2 regions of the Streptomyces sp. NPDC057565 genome follow, and region 2 is predicted to be linked to the other one. Evidence: predicted binding sites of a transcription regulator. Region 2 holds the regulator's gene; the other holds the start of a gene.
What was found. The regulator HrcA, encoded in region 2, represses chaperone genes, less so after heat shock. The targets are predictions, from matches to a motif close to TTNGCACTCNGNNNNNCNGAGTGCNAA.
Positions count from the first base shown of each region.

Region 1: a site for HrcA is predicted at 3,248-3,274, ahead of groES (co-chaperone GroES). Genes of this name have one in related genera too.

Region 1 is NZ_JBHVFU010000022.1:40,015-47,887, forward strand. It holds gene ACFU8W_RS30160 (hypothetical protein) at 1-528, shown strand, start outside; gene ACFU8W_RS30165 (hypothetical protein) at 581-946, shown strand; gene ACFU8W_RS30170 (methyltransferase domain-containing protein) at 1,028-2,257, opposite strand; gene ACFU8W_RS30175 (hypothetical protein) at 2,684-2,872, opposite strand; gene groES (co-chaperone GroES) at 3,436-3,744, shown strand; gene groL (chaperonin GroEL) at 3,845-5,470, shown strand; gene ACFU8W_RS30190 (ester cyclase) at 5,564-6,259, opposite strand; gene ACFU8W_RS30195 (hydroxyacid dehydrogenase) at 6,344-7,372, opposite strand; gene ACFU8W_RS30200 (carbohydrate ABC transporter permease) at 7,424-7,873, opposite strand, start outside.
Region 2 is NZ_JBHVFU010000004.1:155,212-163,084, reverse strand. It holds gene hemW (radical SAM family heme chaperone HemW) at 1-440, shown strand, start outside; gene ACFU8W_RS10820 (DUF3097 domain-containing protein) at 551-1,369, opposite strand; gene ACFU8W_RS10815 (MBL fold metallo-hydrolase) at 1,395-2,117, opposite strand; gene hrcA (heat-inducible transcriptional repressor HrcA) at 2,300-3,316, shown strand; gene dnaJ (molecular chaperone DnaJ) at 3,317-4,453, shown strand; gene ACFU8W_RS10800 (nitronate monooxygenase) at 4,597-5,670, shown strand; gene ACFU8W_RS10795 (16S rRNA (uracil(1498)-N(3))-methyltransferase) at 5,667-6,413, shown strand; gene ACFU8W_RS10790 (hypothetical protein) at 6,610-7,035, shown strand; gene ACFU8W_RS10785 (S41 family peptidase) at 7,115-7,873, shown strand, end outside.

The sequences.
Region 1 (7,873 bases), on a different contig from region 2:
GTGCTGCTGTGGCTGTGGGGCGCCCTGTGCGCGCTCGGCTGGTCGCTGGTGGGGACCGCGATCCTGACGTTCGAGGAGTCGTACGACATCTTCGGTGCCGTCCTCGGCGTCGTCCTCGCCGTCCTGGGCGCCTGCTGTGTCGTGCCGTCGGTGGTCTTCGTCGTCGTCGGTCTGCGCCGCGACCGGAAGATCCGCCGACTGCTCGACGCCTGGGGCGAGTTGGACCGCGATCCGGACGGCGACATGCGGCTGCGTGCCTCCGGTGCGAGCCTCGCCTGGGTGCTCTCGTCGTTCGCGTTGTGTGCGGTCGGGCTGTACGCCTGCGTGGTCGTTCCGGCGGGTGCAAGGGCCCCCGAGGACACCTACGGTGCGGTCGCCCTCGTCATGGGGCTCGGGATGATCGGCTGGCTGCTCGGTCTGATCGGGGTCACCAAGGCGTTCGCGCACCGCCGTTGGGTGCTGAGGGTGCTCGTCGGGGCGCCCGGGCCCGAGCCGCTGTTCTCCGTCCGCGGCGGTGCTCACCGCTGAACGCGCCTCTATTCTGGCCGCGTAGCAGGATCCGCGCAGGGGGAGGGGTCATATGGAGTGGTACTGGTGGGTGCTCATCATCTTCTGGACCGGTGGCTTCGGATGGGTGGTCGACAACGTCCGTACGGCGCTGCGCAACCGGCACACCCGCAAGCTGGAACTGCTGGAGGCGGGCAAACAGGAACGCCTCGCCGTCGAGGCGGCGAACCGGCCGCCGGAGCCGATCTGCGGCTGCACGCACCACCTTGCCAAGCATGACAAGCAGGGCAAGTGCCATGAGCGGGTCGAGGTGCCGACGGCCTGGGACGAGAGCAAGAAGCCGGTCCGCTTCGAATCCGGGCAGTGCAACTGCCAGCAGTACGTGGGCCCGCAGCCGCTCTCCCAGGTGTACGCCGACGAACTGACCGATCTGACCTAGTGCCCTTCCCGGCACGCTTTGCCCCCGTCGCGCCGCCCGGCACGCACACTCGGACGACGCTCCTCACGGGGCAAACACACGCTAGGAGCTCGCACGCACGTCGGGCCGCACGGGGTGGCCGACCAGCATGGTCGGTGCCCCGGCGACCCGGGTCAGGAACACGGTCGCGGCGTTCGGGCCCTGGAGCTTCATCTTCCGGCGCAGCTCCTCCGGTTCGACGGCCGAGCCGCGCTTCTTGACGGTCAGGACGCCGACCTTCCGCTCCCGCAGCAGTGCCTTCAGCTTCTTCATGTTGAAGGGCAGTTGGTCGGTGATCTCGTACGCGGAGGCGTAGGGGGAGTTGTACGGCTCGTCGCTCGTGACGTACGCGATCGTCTCGTCGACCAGCCGGCCACCCGACCGCTCCACGACGTCGGCGACCAGATGGGCACGGATGACGGCGCCGTCCGGCTCGTACAGATAGCGGCCCACCGGTCCGACGGGCGGGGCGGGCAGTGCGGCCGGGGCCGACAGGGTCGCGCCCGCCGGGAGCAGTGTGGCGCGGTACGAGCCCGGGGCGAACCCTTCACCGAACCAGAGCACCGCCTCCTTGACATCGCCGGCGTCCGAGATCCACTCGGCCTCCGCCTGCGCCGGGATCGCCTCGTGCGGGATGCCGGGGGCGATCTTCAGTGCGGCACGGGGGGCCGTCAGCGCGGCGGCGGTCGCCCAGGAGAGCGGTGGCGAGTACGCCTCGGGGTCGAAGATCCTGCCGCGTCCGCCGCGCCGGGCCGGGTCGACGAAGACCGCGTCGTACGCGGACGTGTCGATCTCGGTGACATCGGCGCAGCGCACCTCGATCAGGGTGTCGAGACCGAGTGCGGCGGCATTGGCGCGGGCCACCTCGGCGGTCAGCGGGTCGCGGTCCACGGCGAGGACGGAGATGCCCGCGCGGGCGAGGGCGAGGGCGTCGCCGCCGATCCCGCAGCAGAGGTCGGCGATGCTGTGTACGCCCGCTTCGGCGAAGCGCCGGGCGCGGTGGGTGGCGACCGAGGTGCGGGTCGCCTGCTCGACGCCGTTCGGGGTGAAGAACATCCGGTACGCGTCCTCGGCGCCGAACTTCGCCACCGCCCGCTGCCGCAGCCGTGCCTGCCCCAGCGCCGCCGACACCAGCGGGGCCGGATGGCTGCGGCGCAGCCGGGTCGCGGTGGCGAGCTCCTGGGAGGGGTCGTACGCCCGCAGCTCGGCGAGGAGTGCCTCGCCCTCGGGGGTACGCAGGGCCGTGAAGGCGGCGAGCGGGTCGGTCGGGTCGGTCGGATCGAAGGCGTTCACCGGCCCATTGTGAGCCAGCCGGGGGACCGCGCGGGCCCGGCGGAGGTGTCGGAGCCAGCGGCCGAGCCCCCACTGGCAGTATGCGAAACCACGCAGCTTGTACGACAAAAGGAAGATTTAACCGCGCAGGGGTATGGGTCGGCCCTGATGCGGCGCGGGCCGTCATGAGGACCGTCACGGACAAGGGGTACGCCGCGGCCCGGCTGGAGGACTACGCATGAGGAGGGCGCACCGGCTGCTCGCCGGCCTACTGGCAACCGGTGCGCTCCTGACGGCCACCGCCGGGTGCGCGCAGTCGGTCGACCCGATCGAACGGCTGGGCCGGAAGGCCGCGCAGAAGGTGAGCCGGCCGCACCGGACGCCGGAGCCGGAGCCGGGACCAGCGTCGGGGGCGGAGCCGGAGCGGCGGGCGGGTGTGCGGGGTGATCAGGGGGCCGCGGGGCCGACGGTCGTCGGCTCCTGCGGTCGGCCGGGTCGGCTGCCGGAGACCGGGCCCACGGCGTCGTCCTCGCCGCTGAGGCACTGGCGGCCGGACCGTCCGGGACCGTCCGGCGGAGCGGGCGCCGGTACGGGGTGCGAGCGGCGGTAGTCGACGTGCCCGGTCCGCACCGTCATGAGGCACGGTGCGATCGCGGCGAAGGCCTGGACCGGGCCCGGGGCCGGTTCGCGCGCAGCGGTGCGACGCCGATCGCGACGACCGCCGGGGTGAGCACCCCGAATGTGATCACGGCCCGGTTCGTCGGCGGTTGGTTCGGCCGCCTCGGGCGGGTCGGTGCAGGAGGCGGCCCGGCCCGCCCCGGCCGCCCGGAGGGGCCATCAGGGGCGGAACCGGAGCGATGTCGAGACCTGTCCCGACAGTCGGCGCCGACGCGGGGGCGCGACGTCCGGCATCTCCCCGCCGTCGTACGGAACGGTGCGGTCCGTCCCTGCGTTCCCCGTACGTCGACCCATCGGGACAGTCCGGTGCGGTGACGCCACGACCGGACTGAATTGGCACTCCGCTTGACCGAGTGCTAATCGCGGTCATAGTGTCAGCTCTGGCACTCCCCGCTGGAGAGTGCCAGCAGTACTGTGCGACCGGCAGGTCCGGCACCCGCGACGACGGACCCACCTGATCGCCACCCCAGACAGTTAACCCCGCAGTTAACCCCGAGATCTCCGAAGGGGGAGGCCGGATCGTGACGACCACCAGCTCCAAGGTTGCCATCAAGCCGCTTGAGGACCGCATTGTGGTCCAGCCGCTCGACGCCGAGCAGACCACGGCCTCTGGCCTGGTCATCCCGGACACCGCCAAGGAGAAGCCCCAGGAGGGCGTCGTCCTGGCCGTGGGCCCGGGTCGCTTCGAGAACGGCGAGCGCCTGCCGCTCGACGTCAAGACCGGTGACATCGTGCTGTACAGCAAGTACGGCGGCACCGAGGTGAAGTACAACGGCGAGGAGTACCTCGTCCTCTCGGCCCGCGACGTGCTCGCGATCATCGAGAAGTAATTCACACACGTTTGCTTCCGTTCTGCGCCCCTGGTCCCCTGCGAGATAACAAGCCGGGCGGTCAGGGGCGCAGTTCGTTCGAGAGGACAGTTCAGCTCCCATGGCGAAGATTCTGAAGTTCGACGAGGACGCCCGTCGCGCCCTTGAGCGCGGCGTCAACAAGCTTGCCGACACGGTCAAGGTGACGATCGGCCCCAAGGGCCGCAACGTCGTCATCGACAAGAAGTTCGGCGCTCCCACCATCACCAACGACGGTGTCACCATCGCGCGCGAGGTCGAGCTCGACGACCCGTACGAGAACCTCGGTGCCCAGCTGGTGAAGGAGGTGGCGACCAAGACCAACGACGTAGCGGGTGACGGCACCACCACCGCCACCGTGCTCGCCCAGGCGCTCGTCCGCGAGGGCCTGCGCAACGTTGCCGCGGGTGCTTCCCCGGCCGCCCTGAAGAAGGGCATCGACGCCGCGGTCAAGGCTGTGTCCGAGGAGCTCCTCGCGACCGCCCGCCCGATCGACGACAAGTCCGACATCGCCGCCGTGGCCGCGCTCTCCGCGCAGGACTCGCAGGTCGGCGAGCTCATCGCGGACGCGATGGACAAGGTCGGCAAGGACGGTGTCATCACCGTCGAGGAGTCCAACACCTTCGGTCTGGACCTCGAGTTCACCGAGGGCATGGCCTTCGACAAGGGTTACCTGTCCCCGTACATGGTGACCGACCAGGAGCGTATGGAGGCCGTCCTCGACGACCCGTACATCCTGATCCACCAGGGCAAGATCGGCTCGATCCAGGAGCTGCTCCCGCTGCTGGAGAAGGTCATCCAGGCCGGTGGCTCCAAGCCGCTGCTGATCATCGCCGAGGACGTCGAGGGCGAGGCCCTGTCGACCCTGGTCGTCAACAAGATCCGTGGCACCTTCAACGCCGTCGCGGTGAAGGCCCCGGGCTTCGGTGACCGCCGCAAGGCCATGCTCGGCGACATCGCCACCCTCACCGGTGCGACCGTCATCGCCGAGGAGGTCGGCCTCAAGCTCGACCAGGCCGGTCTGGACGTGCTGGGCACCGCCCGCCGTGTCACCGTCTCCAAGGACGACACGACCATCGTGGACGGCGGCGGCGAGCCCGGCGACGTCAAGGGCCGGGTCAACCAGATCAAGGCCGAGATCGACGCCACCGACTCCGACTGGGACCGCGAGAAGCTCCAGGAGCGCCTCGCGAAGCTGGCCGGCGGCGTGTGCGTGATCCGTGTCGGTGCCGCCACCGAGGTGGAGCTCAAGGAGAAGAAGCACCGTCTGGAGGACGCCATCTCCGCGACCCGCGCCGCGGTCGAGGAGGGCATCGTCTCCGGTGGTGGCTCCGCTCTGGTCCACGCCGTCAAGGTCCTCGAGGGCAACCTCGACAAGGCCGGCGACGAGGCCACCGGTGTCGCGGTCGTGCGCCGCGCCGCGGTCGAGCCGCTGCGCTGGATCGCCGAGAACGCCGGCCTCGAGGGTTACGTCATCACCTCGAAGGTCGCCGAGCTCGACAAGGGCCAGGGCTTCAACGCCGCGACCGGCGAGTACGGCGACCTGGTGAAGGCCGGCGTCATCGACCCGGTCAAGGTCACCCGCTCCGCGCTGGAGAACGCCGCGTCCATCGCGTCGCTGCTGCTGACGACCGAGACCCTGGTCGTCGAGAAGCCGGCCGAGGAAGAGGCCGAAGCCGGTCACGGCGGCCACGGTCACTCGCACTGACGAGCTGACACCTGGGCTCACCGCCGCACAAGGCCCCCGTTCCCGCTGTTCAGCGATGGGAACGGGGGCCTTCGGCTGTCCTTTGCCGTTGGATCAGTGGAGCGCGCCGAGCTGGTGCATCAGGCCGAGAAGGTCCTCGTGCCACCAGCCTTCCTGGATCCTGCCGTCCTTGAACCGGAAGATCGTGGTGCCCGTCATGGTGCACTGCCTGCCCGTGGGGGCGATCCCCATGAAGTCGCCCTCGTGGGTGCCGGTCCAGGTCCACAGCGTCACGACGTCGTCACCCTCGCAGACCTGCCGGTCCAGGCTGATGGTGAAATCGAAGGCCGCACGCCATCTGATCACGTCGTTCTTCAGGGAGCCGGACCCGATCACCGTGTCCTGTTCCTTGGCGACGTCGTGGTCGATGTAGTCGGGCGCGAACACCTCGTCGATGGCTTCGAGGTTGCCCCCGACGGCGATCTCGTGGAAGAACCGGCGCGACAGTGTCTGGTTCAACTGTTCGTCACGGACCACATCGAGGTCGGTGAAGGTGGGCATTCCGTTGCAGAGCGCCACCATCTCCTGGAAGATCTGGTCGGTCTCCGGCAGCTTCGAGTTCGCCATCGCATCTTCGTACGAAGGGAATTCGACGATCTCGACGAAGTGGGACCCGTCGGAGCGGTCCTTGCCGATGAGGCTGTGCGTGGCCGTCCGGGTGCCCTTGGTCCGTTCGACCCATTCGTCCATGAGGCGGTCCATGTCGTCGAACCGCTCCGTCTTGCAGTCGATTACTTGTACGAATCTCATGGCGTCTCCCGGTCCTGCAGTCTGGATGGGATCCTTCCAGTTTAGAGGAGCTCAGTGAGCCAGAGGGTTTTCGACGTTCGGGGCTCAGGCCGAGTGCTGCAGGCTCCCGGCGTGCACGGGGTCCGCGAAGGGCAGGCCGGACGCGAACCGCTCCATCTCGTCGAGTGCCTGGTCGGCCATCCGGTGCAGCTCATCGCCCTGCGAGCCCGCGATGTGCGGAGTGAGCAATACATTCGGCAGCTCGTACAACGGCGAGAGCGCGGGCGGAAGTTCGGGATCCGTCACATCCAGCACCGCGTGCAGCCGCCCGCTCCGCAGCTCCGCAAGCAAGGCGTCCTCGTCGATCAGCGACCCGCGAGCCGTGTTGATCAGCGTCGTGCCCGTCGCCATCGCCGCCAGCTGCGCCGCGCCCATCAGATGGCGCGTCTCCGGCAGCTGCGGCGCATGCACGGAGACGACGGAGCTGCGTGCGCACAGCTCGTCCAGCGCCGCGAGCCGTACGCCCAGCCGGGCCGCCTCCGCCGCGTCGACGTAGGGGTCGTACAGCAGGACGTCCAGGTCGAAGGGGCGCAGCAGCTCGATCACCCGTCGGCCGATGCGGGATGCTCCGATGATGCCGACGGTGCGGCGGTAGTTGCCGGAGCCGGCGAGCTCCTGGAGCCAGTCGTGGTCGGTGCGCAGGGCGGCGTAACGCTGCGCGGTCTGCAGCACCCGCTTGCCCGCGAAAAGGATCGCGGCAAGGGTGAACTCGGCGACGGGCAGCGCATTGGCACCGGCCGCCGAGGTGACGGCGATCCCGCGTTCCCAGCAGGCGTCCGTGATGTGGTGCTTCACGGAACCGGCGGCGTGCACCACGGCGCGCAGCCGCGGTGCGGCGTCCAGCACCTCGGCGGTCAGCGGTGTCGCACCCCAGCAGGTCAACAGCACCTCGGCCTCGGCGAGCGCGGCGGCCGTCTCCGGTGTCGGGTCGGCCAGGTCGTGGGCGACGAAGCGGGGATCCGTACGGGTGAGGGCGGCCAGTCGTGTGCGGTGGCGGTCGGCGAGGAGCCGGTCGGCGATGCCGGGGCCCATCGCCAGCAGGGCTTTCGGCCGGTTGTCAGTGGCGTGGGGCATGGTGTAACTCGGACTCCTCAAAGGGCGCTCGGCTCAAGGGGCGGGCGACGGTCACTTGACGCTTCCGGCGGTCAGACCCGCCTTCCAGTGCCGCTGCAGGGAGACGAAGGCGACGATCAGGGGGATCACGGCGAGGAGGGATCCGGTGACGACGAGCGGATAGAAGCTCGGCTCGCCGTGGGTGTTGGTGTTCCAGGAGTACAGACCGAGGCTCAGCGGGAACAGCTTGCGGTCCGACAGCATCACGAGGGGGAGGAAGAAGTTGTTCCAGATCGCGGTGAACTGGAAGAGGAAGACGGTCACGAAGCCCGGCATGACCATGCGCAGCCCGATCGACCAGAAGACGCGCAGCTCGCCGGCTCCGTCGATACGGGCGGCCTCCAGCGCCTCGTTGGGGATGTAGCCGGTGGAGAACACCCGGGCGAGGTAGACGCCGAACGGATTGACGAGGACCGGGATCAGCACCGACCAGTAGGTGTTGACGAGACCGGTTTTGGACGC
Region 2 (7,873 bases):
CCGCGGCCGGCTTCTCCTGGTACGAGGTGTCGAACTGGGCCCGGACGGTGGAGGGACGGTGCCTGCACAACGAGCTGTACTGGCGGGGCGCCGACTGGTGGGGGGCCGGGCCGGGTGCGCACAGCCATGTGGGCGGGGTGCGCTGGTGGAACGTGAAGCATCCCGGCGCGTACGCGCAGGCGCTCGCGGAGGGGCGGTCGCCCGGCGCGGGGCGGGAGATCCTGTCGGCGGAGGACCGGCGGGTCGAGCGGATTCTGCTGGAGCTGCGGCTGGTCGACGGGTGTCCGCTGTCGCTGCTGGCGCCCGCCGGACTGGCAGCGGCGGGGCGCGCGGTGGAAGACGGGCTGCTGGAGGCGGCGCCCTATGCGGAGGGGCGGGCGGTGCTGACTCTGCGGGGGCGGTTGCTCGCGGATGCGGTGGTCAGGGACCTGGTGGACTGAGGGGGCGCGGGGGTACGGGTGCGCTTGCGGCGGGCCTGATCCCCCTGCCCACCCCTTCCCGGAACCGGGGGCTCCACCCCGGCCCCCGGTCGTCGGTCGCCGGACGGGCACTAGGCAGGCGCCGTCACGAAGTCGATCAGGTGTTCCACCGAGCCCAGCAGCGCCGGCTCCAGGTCCTTGTACGAGCGGACCGTCGACAGGATGCGCTGCCACGCGGCGCCCGTGTTCTCCGGCCAGCCGAGAGACCGGCACACGCCCGTCTTCCAGTCCAGGCCGCGGGGCACCACCGGCCAGGAGTCGATGCCCACCGACGCCGGCTTCACCGCCTCCCAGATGTCGATGTACGGGTGGCCCACCACCAGCACGTTCGCGTCGGTGACCTCGGCCGCGATCCTCGACTCCTTGGAGCCGGGGACCAGGTGGTCGACCAGGACGCCCAGTCGCGCATCCGGGCCGGGCGCGAACGAGCGGACGATGGACGGGAGGTCGTCGATGCCTTCCAGGTACTCCACCACCACACCCTCGATGCGCAGGTCGTCGCCCCAGACCCGTTCGACCAACTCCGCGTCGTGCCTGCCCTCCACGTAGATCCGGCCCGCCCGCGCCACCCGGGCCCGCGCCCCGGGGACCGCCACGGAACCGGAGGCCGTGCGGGCGGGGCGGGCCGGGCCGGTCGCCGAGGGGCGTACGAGGGTGATGACGCGGCCCTCCAGGCGGAAGCCGCGCGGTTCCATCGGGAACACCCGATGCTTGCCGAAACGGTCCTCCAGGGTCACCGTCGGGCCCTGCGCCGTCTTCTCGCAGCGGATCACCGCACCGCAGAATCCGGTGGAGACCTCCTCCACGACCAGATCGGGCTCGGCGGGGACCTCGGGGACGGGAGCGGACTTCTTCCAGGGCGGGGTCAGGTCCGGGTGGTAGCTGCGCATCGGACGACGATAGGACGGGAACCGGTCACGACACGCCGAAGGCTGCGGACAGCCGGTCGCGTTGTGCCCGTACGAACGCCGCGTCCACGACGGCCCCGTGCCCGGGTACGTAAATGGCGTCCTCGCCGCCCAGCGCCAGCAGCCGGTCCAGCGCGGCCGGCCAGCGCGACGGGATCGCGTCCGGGCCCGCCTGCGGTTCGCCCGACTCCTCGACCAGGTCGCCGCAGAGGACCACGGCCGGGGAGCCGGGCACGAGGGCGACGAGATCGTGGCCGCTGTGGGCGGGGCCCACGTTCGCCAGCAGCACCTGGCGGCCGCCGCCCAGGTCGAGCGTCCATGCGTCGCACACCTGGTGGTGCGGTGCCACCAGGACTTCCGCCGCCTGCGCCGCGTCCTCCTCGGACACCCCCTGGCGTACCGCGTCGGCGTACAACTCGTCCGCACTGCCGGTCAGGAGAGCGGCCGTGCCGATCGCGCCGTACACCTCGGCCCCGGCGAATGCCGCGGTGCCGAGCACATGGTCGAAATGAGGGTGACTGAGTGCGATATGCGTCACCCTCCGGCCGGTCATGGCCTGCACCTGGGTCCGTATCTCCACCCCTTCGCGCAGCGTCGATCCCGTGTCGAAGAGCAGGACCGCCTCCGCTCCGACCACCAGTGCGACCGTGGCATCCCACCCGGGGAGCCTCCGACGGCCCACACCGTTGCCCAGTCGCTCCCAGCCGAAGTCTTCCCAAGACGCGTCCATGCGGAGACGCTATCGGCAACGACCTGCACAGTCTCGGGGTAGCGTGGCCGGTCGCCCTTGCTAGGGCCCCACCCGGCCGCCGTACACTGGCGGGGGATCGCTGGCACTCGTACGCATCGAGTGCCAGGAATCGCCGGAGATCGACCAGAACCACCGAGGAAACACAGCTGGAGGTGTGCGCCATGCTCAGCGAACGCAGACTCGAAGTGCTGCGCGCCATCGTCCAGGACTATGTCGGCACCGAGGAGCCCGTCGGCTCCAAGGCGCTCACCGAGCGGCACAAGCTGGGGGTCTCCCCGGCCACCGTCCGCAACGACATGGCTGTGCTGGAGGACGAGGGTTTCATCGCCCAGCCCCACACCAGCGCGGGTCGCATCCCGACGGACAAGGGCTACCGGCTCTTCGTCGACAAGCTCGCAGGGGTCAAGCCCCTGTCGTCGCCGGAGCGCAGGGCCATCCAGAACTTCCTCGACGGTGCGGTCGACCTCGACGACGTCGTGGGCCGCACCGTACGGCTGCTCGCGCAGCTGACCCGGCAGGTCGCCGTCGTGCAGTACCCCTCGCTGACCCGGTCCACGGTGCGGCATGTGGAACTGCTGTCGCTGGCGCCCGCCCGGCTGATGCTCGTGCTGATCACGGACACCGGCCGGGTCGAACAGCGCATGATCGACTGTCCCGCGCCGTTCGGTGAGACCTCTCTGGCCGATCTGCGGGCCCGGCTCAACAGCCGGGTCGTGGGACGCCGGTTCTCGGACGTCCCGCAGCTGGTGCAGGACCTGCCGGAATCCTTCGAGAGCGAGGACCGGGGAACCGTGTCCACCGTGCTCTCCACCCTGCTCGAAACCCTCGTCGAGGAGACGGAGGAGCGGCTGATGATCGGCGGCACCTCCAACCTCACCCGCTTCGGGCACGACTTCCCTCTGATGATCCGGCCGGTGCTGGAGGCGCTGGAGGAGCAGGTCGTGCTGCTGAAGCTGCTCGGCGAGGCCAAGGACTCGGGCATGACCGTACGTATCGGGCACGAGAACGCCCACGAGGGGCTCAACTCCACGTCCGTCGTCGCGGTCGGCTACGGTTCGGGCGACGAGGCAGTCGCCAAACTCGGCGTGGTCGGACCGACCCGCATGGACTACCCCGGAACGATGGGAGCGGTACGCGCAGTGGCACGTTACGTCGGACAGATCCTGGCGGAGTCGTAAGTGGCCACGGACTACTACGCCGTTCTCGGCGTGCGCCGCGACGCATCTCAGGACGAGATCAAGAAGGCCTTCCGGCGGCTCGCACGCGAGCTGCATCCGGATGTCAACCCCGATCCGAAGACCCAGGAGCGGTTCAAGGAGATCAACGCCGCCTACGAGGTGTTGTCGGACCCGCAGAAGAAGCAGGTCTACGACCTCGGCGGTGACCCGCTGTCCGCCTCCGGCGGCGGTGGCGCGGGCGGATTCGGACAGGGTGGCTTCGGCAACTTCTCCGACATCATGGACGCGTTCTTCGGCACGGCGTCGCAGCGCGGACCGCGGTCGCGCACCCGGCGAGGCCAGGACGCAATGATCCGGCTGGAGATCGATCTCGCCGAGGCGGCGTTCGGTACCACCAAGGACATCCAGGTCGACACGGCCGTCGTCTGTACGACCTGCAGCGGCGAGGGCGCCGCACCCGGCACCTCCGCCCAGACCTGTGACATGTGTCGCGGCCGCGGCGAGGTCTCCCAGGTCACCCGGTCGTTCCTCGGCCAGGTCATGACCTCGCGGCCCTGCCCGCAGTGCCAGGGCTTCGGTACGGTCGTGCCGACGCCGTGCCCGGAGTGCGCCGGCGACGGCCGCATCCGTTCGCGGCGCACGCTCACCGTGAAGATCCCCTCCGGTGTCGACAACGGCACCCGCATCCAGCTCGCGGGCGAGGGCGAGGTCGGCCCCGGTGGCGGACCGGCCGGCGACCTGTACGTCGAGATCCATGAGCTGCCGCACCCGGTGTTCCAGCGACGCGGCGACGATCTGCACTGCACGGTCACCATCCCCATGACGGCGGGCGCGCTCGGCACGAAGGTGCCGCTGGAGACGCTCGACGGTCTGGAGGAGGTCGACATCCGGCCGGGCACCCAGTCCGGCCAGTCGGTCCCGCTGCACGGCCGCGGCATCACGCATCTGCGGGGCGGCGGACGCGGCGACCTGATCGTGCACGTCGAGGTGACGACCCCGTCGAAGCTGGACCCGGAGCAGGAGCGGCTGCTGCGGGAGCTGGCGAAGCTGCGTGGCGAGGAGCGGCCCACCGGTCAGTTCCAGCCAGGGCAGCAGGGACTCTTCTCCCGCCTCAAGGATGCGTTCAACGGTCGCTGAGGACCGTCCGCACCCCGCTTTTCCCTTGCGCTGTAGCGCCCGCCCGTCCCCGGACCGGCGGGCGCTACGGCGTTCCGCGTATACCGCTCCGGCCGTGCCGTGGCTGATTCGGCAGGGTGCACCGGACGTGACACGATGCGGTCATGTCATCCGCGTTGACCGATCTCTACCGGTATCCGGTCGTGCAGGCCCCGATGGCGGGCGGCGTGTCCTGTCCGCAGCTCGTGTCGGCCGTTGCCGAAGCCGGTGGGCTCGGCTTCCTGGCCGCCGGGTACAAGACGGCGGACGGCATGTACAACGAGATCAAACAGCTGCGCAGAATGACCGGCCAGCCGTTCGGCGTCAACCTCTTCATGCCGCAGCCGAACCTCGCCGACCCGAGCGCCGTCGAGGTGTACCGGCACCAGCTCGCCGGTGAGGCCGCCTGGTACGAGACCCCGCTCGGCGACCCGGACTCCAGCGGTGACGACGGCTACGAGGCCAAACTCGCGATCCTCCTGGAGGACCCCGTTCCGGTGGTCTCCTTCACGTTCGGCTGCCCCACCCGCGACGCCCTCGACGCGCTCGCCGGAGTCGGTACGTACACCGTCGTGACGGTCACCTCGTCCGAGGAGGCCCAAGCCGCCCAGTGGGCGGGCGCCGACGCGATCTGTGTCCAGGGCGTCGAGGCGGGCGGCCACCAGTCCACCCATCGCGACGACCCGCAGACCGACGACACCGGCACGGGGCTGCTCTCCCTGGTGGCCCAGGTCCGGGAGACCGTCCAGCTGCCGCTCATCGCGTCCGGCGGCATCATGCGCGGCTCCCAGATCGCGGCGGTCGTCGCGGCGGGCGCGGAGGCGGCGCAGCTCGGCACGGCATTCCTGGTCTGCCCCGAGTCCGGCGCCCATCTGCTGCACAAGCAGGCGCTGACCAACCCGCTGTTCGTAGGGACGGCCCTGACCCGGGCGTTCTCCGGGCGCCCCGCCCGCGGCCTCGTCAACCGCTTCGTGCGCGAGCACGGCCCGTACGCCCCCGCCGCCTACCCGCAGGTGCACCATGTCACCAGCGGGCTGCGCAAGGCCGCGGCCAAGGCCGGGGACGCGCAGGGCATGGCCCTGTGGGCGGGCCAGGGCCACCGCATGGCGCGCGAGCTGCCGGCCGGTCGGCTGGTCGAGCTGCTCGCCGAAGAACTGGACGCCGCACAAGCGGCACTGAGCACAAGGAGCACGCAGTGACCGCACCGGTCTTCGTCGTCGAACAGGTCCCCGCCGGGCCCGAGTTCGTCCTGGACGGCCCCGAGGGGCGGCATGCCGTTTCGGTCAAGCGGCTGCAGGCCGGTGAGAACGTCGTCCTGACGGACGGTCACGGCCGGTGGACGGAAGGGATCGTGCGGGCCACCGAGGGCAAGGACCGGCTGGTGGTGACGGACCTCTGCACGGTCCACGAGGAGCCCCGTCCCACGCCCCGCATCACCGTGGTCCAGGCGCTCCCCAAGGGCGACCGCGGCGAGGTCGCCGTCGAGACGATGACGGAGACGGGCGTCGACGCGATCGTGCCGTGGCAGGCTTCGCGCTGCATCACCCAGTGGAAGGGCGACCGCGGTCTCAAGGCCCTCGCGAAGTGGCGGACCACGGCCCGCGAGGCGGGCAAGCAGTCGCGCCGGGTGCGATTCCCGGAAGTGACGGACGCGCTGACGACCAAACAGGTTGCCGCACTTCTGGCCACAGCCGACTTCGCCGCCGTCCTGCACGAGGACCGGGGGTACGACAGCGAGCCGCTGGCCACCGTCGGACTGCCCGCAGGGGGCGAGATCATCCTGGTCGTGGGCCCGGAGGGCGGTGTGTCGCCCGAGGAACTGGCGACCTTCGCCGAGGCGGGCGCCCGGACCTGCCGGCTCGGCCGGAGCGTCCTGCGCACCTCGACGGCGGGCACCGCGGCGACGGCGCTGCTGCTGGGACGCACCGGCCGCTGGGCGTAACGACCGTATACAGCATGCCCGGTGTGGCTGCAAGCGGTCTACCGCACCATGGGGGAGTGGTGGGACGCTGCCACGTATGGGGACATTGAGGGCATCGAGTCCATGGGGTCGCGGCCGGACCCATCGCATTCCGGCCGTACTGTGCCTCGTCGGTGCGGCGGTTGCGGGGGCCGCCGCCTGTGAGCCGATCGACGGGTTGAACTCCGCGTCCGTCGCCCTGACCACCGACCGAGCGGGCACCGAGGCGCTGGAGCGCAAAGGGGTCGATGTGCGGTGGCTGAACTGCACGGCCGAGGTCGAGGGCGGCGGTACGACGCGGTCCTCGCCGTCGCCGTCCGCGTCCGTGCGGCAGGTGGCGCACGTCGACTGCCGCGGCCGGACCGCGGGCGGAAAGGACGTCACGCTCGTCGGCAAGGTCACGAAGGAGGTCAACGGGGTTTGTGTGCGGGGGGACTTGACCGGGAAGGTCGGCGACAGGACCGTCCTGCGGGCCGATGTGCTCGGGAACTGTGACGCCGCCCCCTCGACCGGCGGCGTGACACCGCCGACGGGCGGTGGCGGCGGCGCCCGGCCGACCGTCACCGTGACCGTCACGGTGACCGAGTATGCCCAGGGCAAGTGAGTGCATCCGACACGCGGACGGGGGCGGACTCCGGCCAACCCCGTTCCCCGGAGCACGACCGCGGCCTAGGGTGATCGATGTGACACAGCCTGCCTATCTCCGGTACCCCCATGTCCAGGGCGAATTGATCGCCTTCACCGCTGAGGACGATGTCTGGCTGGCGCCGCTCGACGGCGGCCGGGCCTGGCGGGTCAGCGCCGACAACCGGCCCGTTCGCCAGCCGCACATATCGCCCGACGGCACCCACGTCGCCTGGACATCCACTCGGGACGGCGCCCCCGAGGTGCATCTCGCCCCCGTCGACGGAGGCCCTTCGAAGCGGCTGACCTACTGGGGCGACGCGCGGACCACCGTACGCGGCTGGACCCCCGAGGGCGACGTTCTGGTCACCAGCACCCAGGGGCAGGTGTCGCTCCGCCGCAGCTGGGCCCGGGCCGTCCCGGTCGACGGCGGGCCCGCGCGGACCCTGCCGTACGGACCGGTCGGCTCCCTCGCGTACGGACCAGGCGGACGGGTCCTGCTGCTCTCCGCCACCATGGGGCGCGAGGCCGCCACCTGGAAGCGCTACCGAGGCGGCACGGCGGGCAAGCTGTGGCTCGCGCAGGCACCCGGCGAAGGCCAGGGGCCTGACGGCGTCGCGGACTTCGTGCGGATCCACGAGGGCCTCGACGGCAACATCGAATGCCCGATGTGGGTCGGCGACCGTCTCGCCTTCCTCTCCGACCACGAAGGCGTCGGCGCGCTCTACTCCTCGCTCCCCGACGGCTCCGACCTGCGTCGGCACACCGAGGTCGACGGCTTCTACGCCCGCCACGCGACGACCGACGGCACCCGCGTC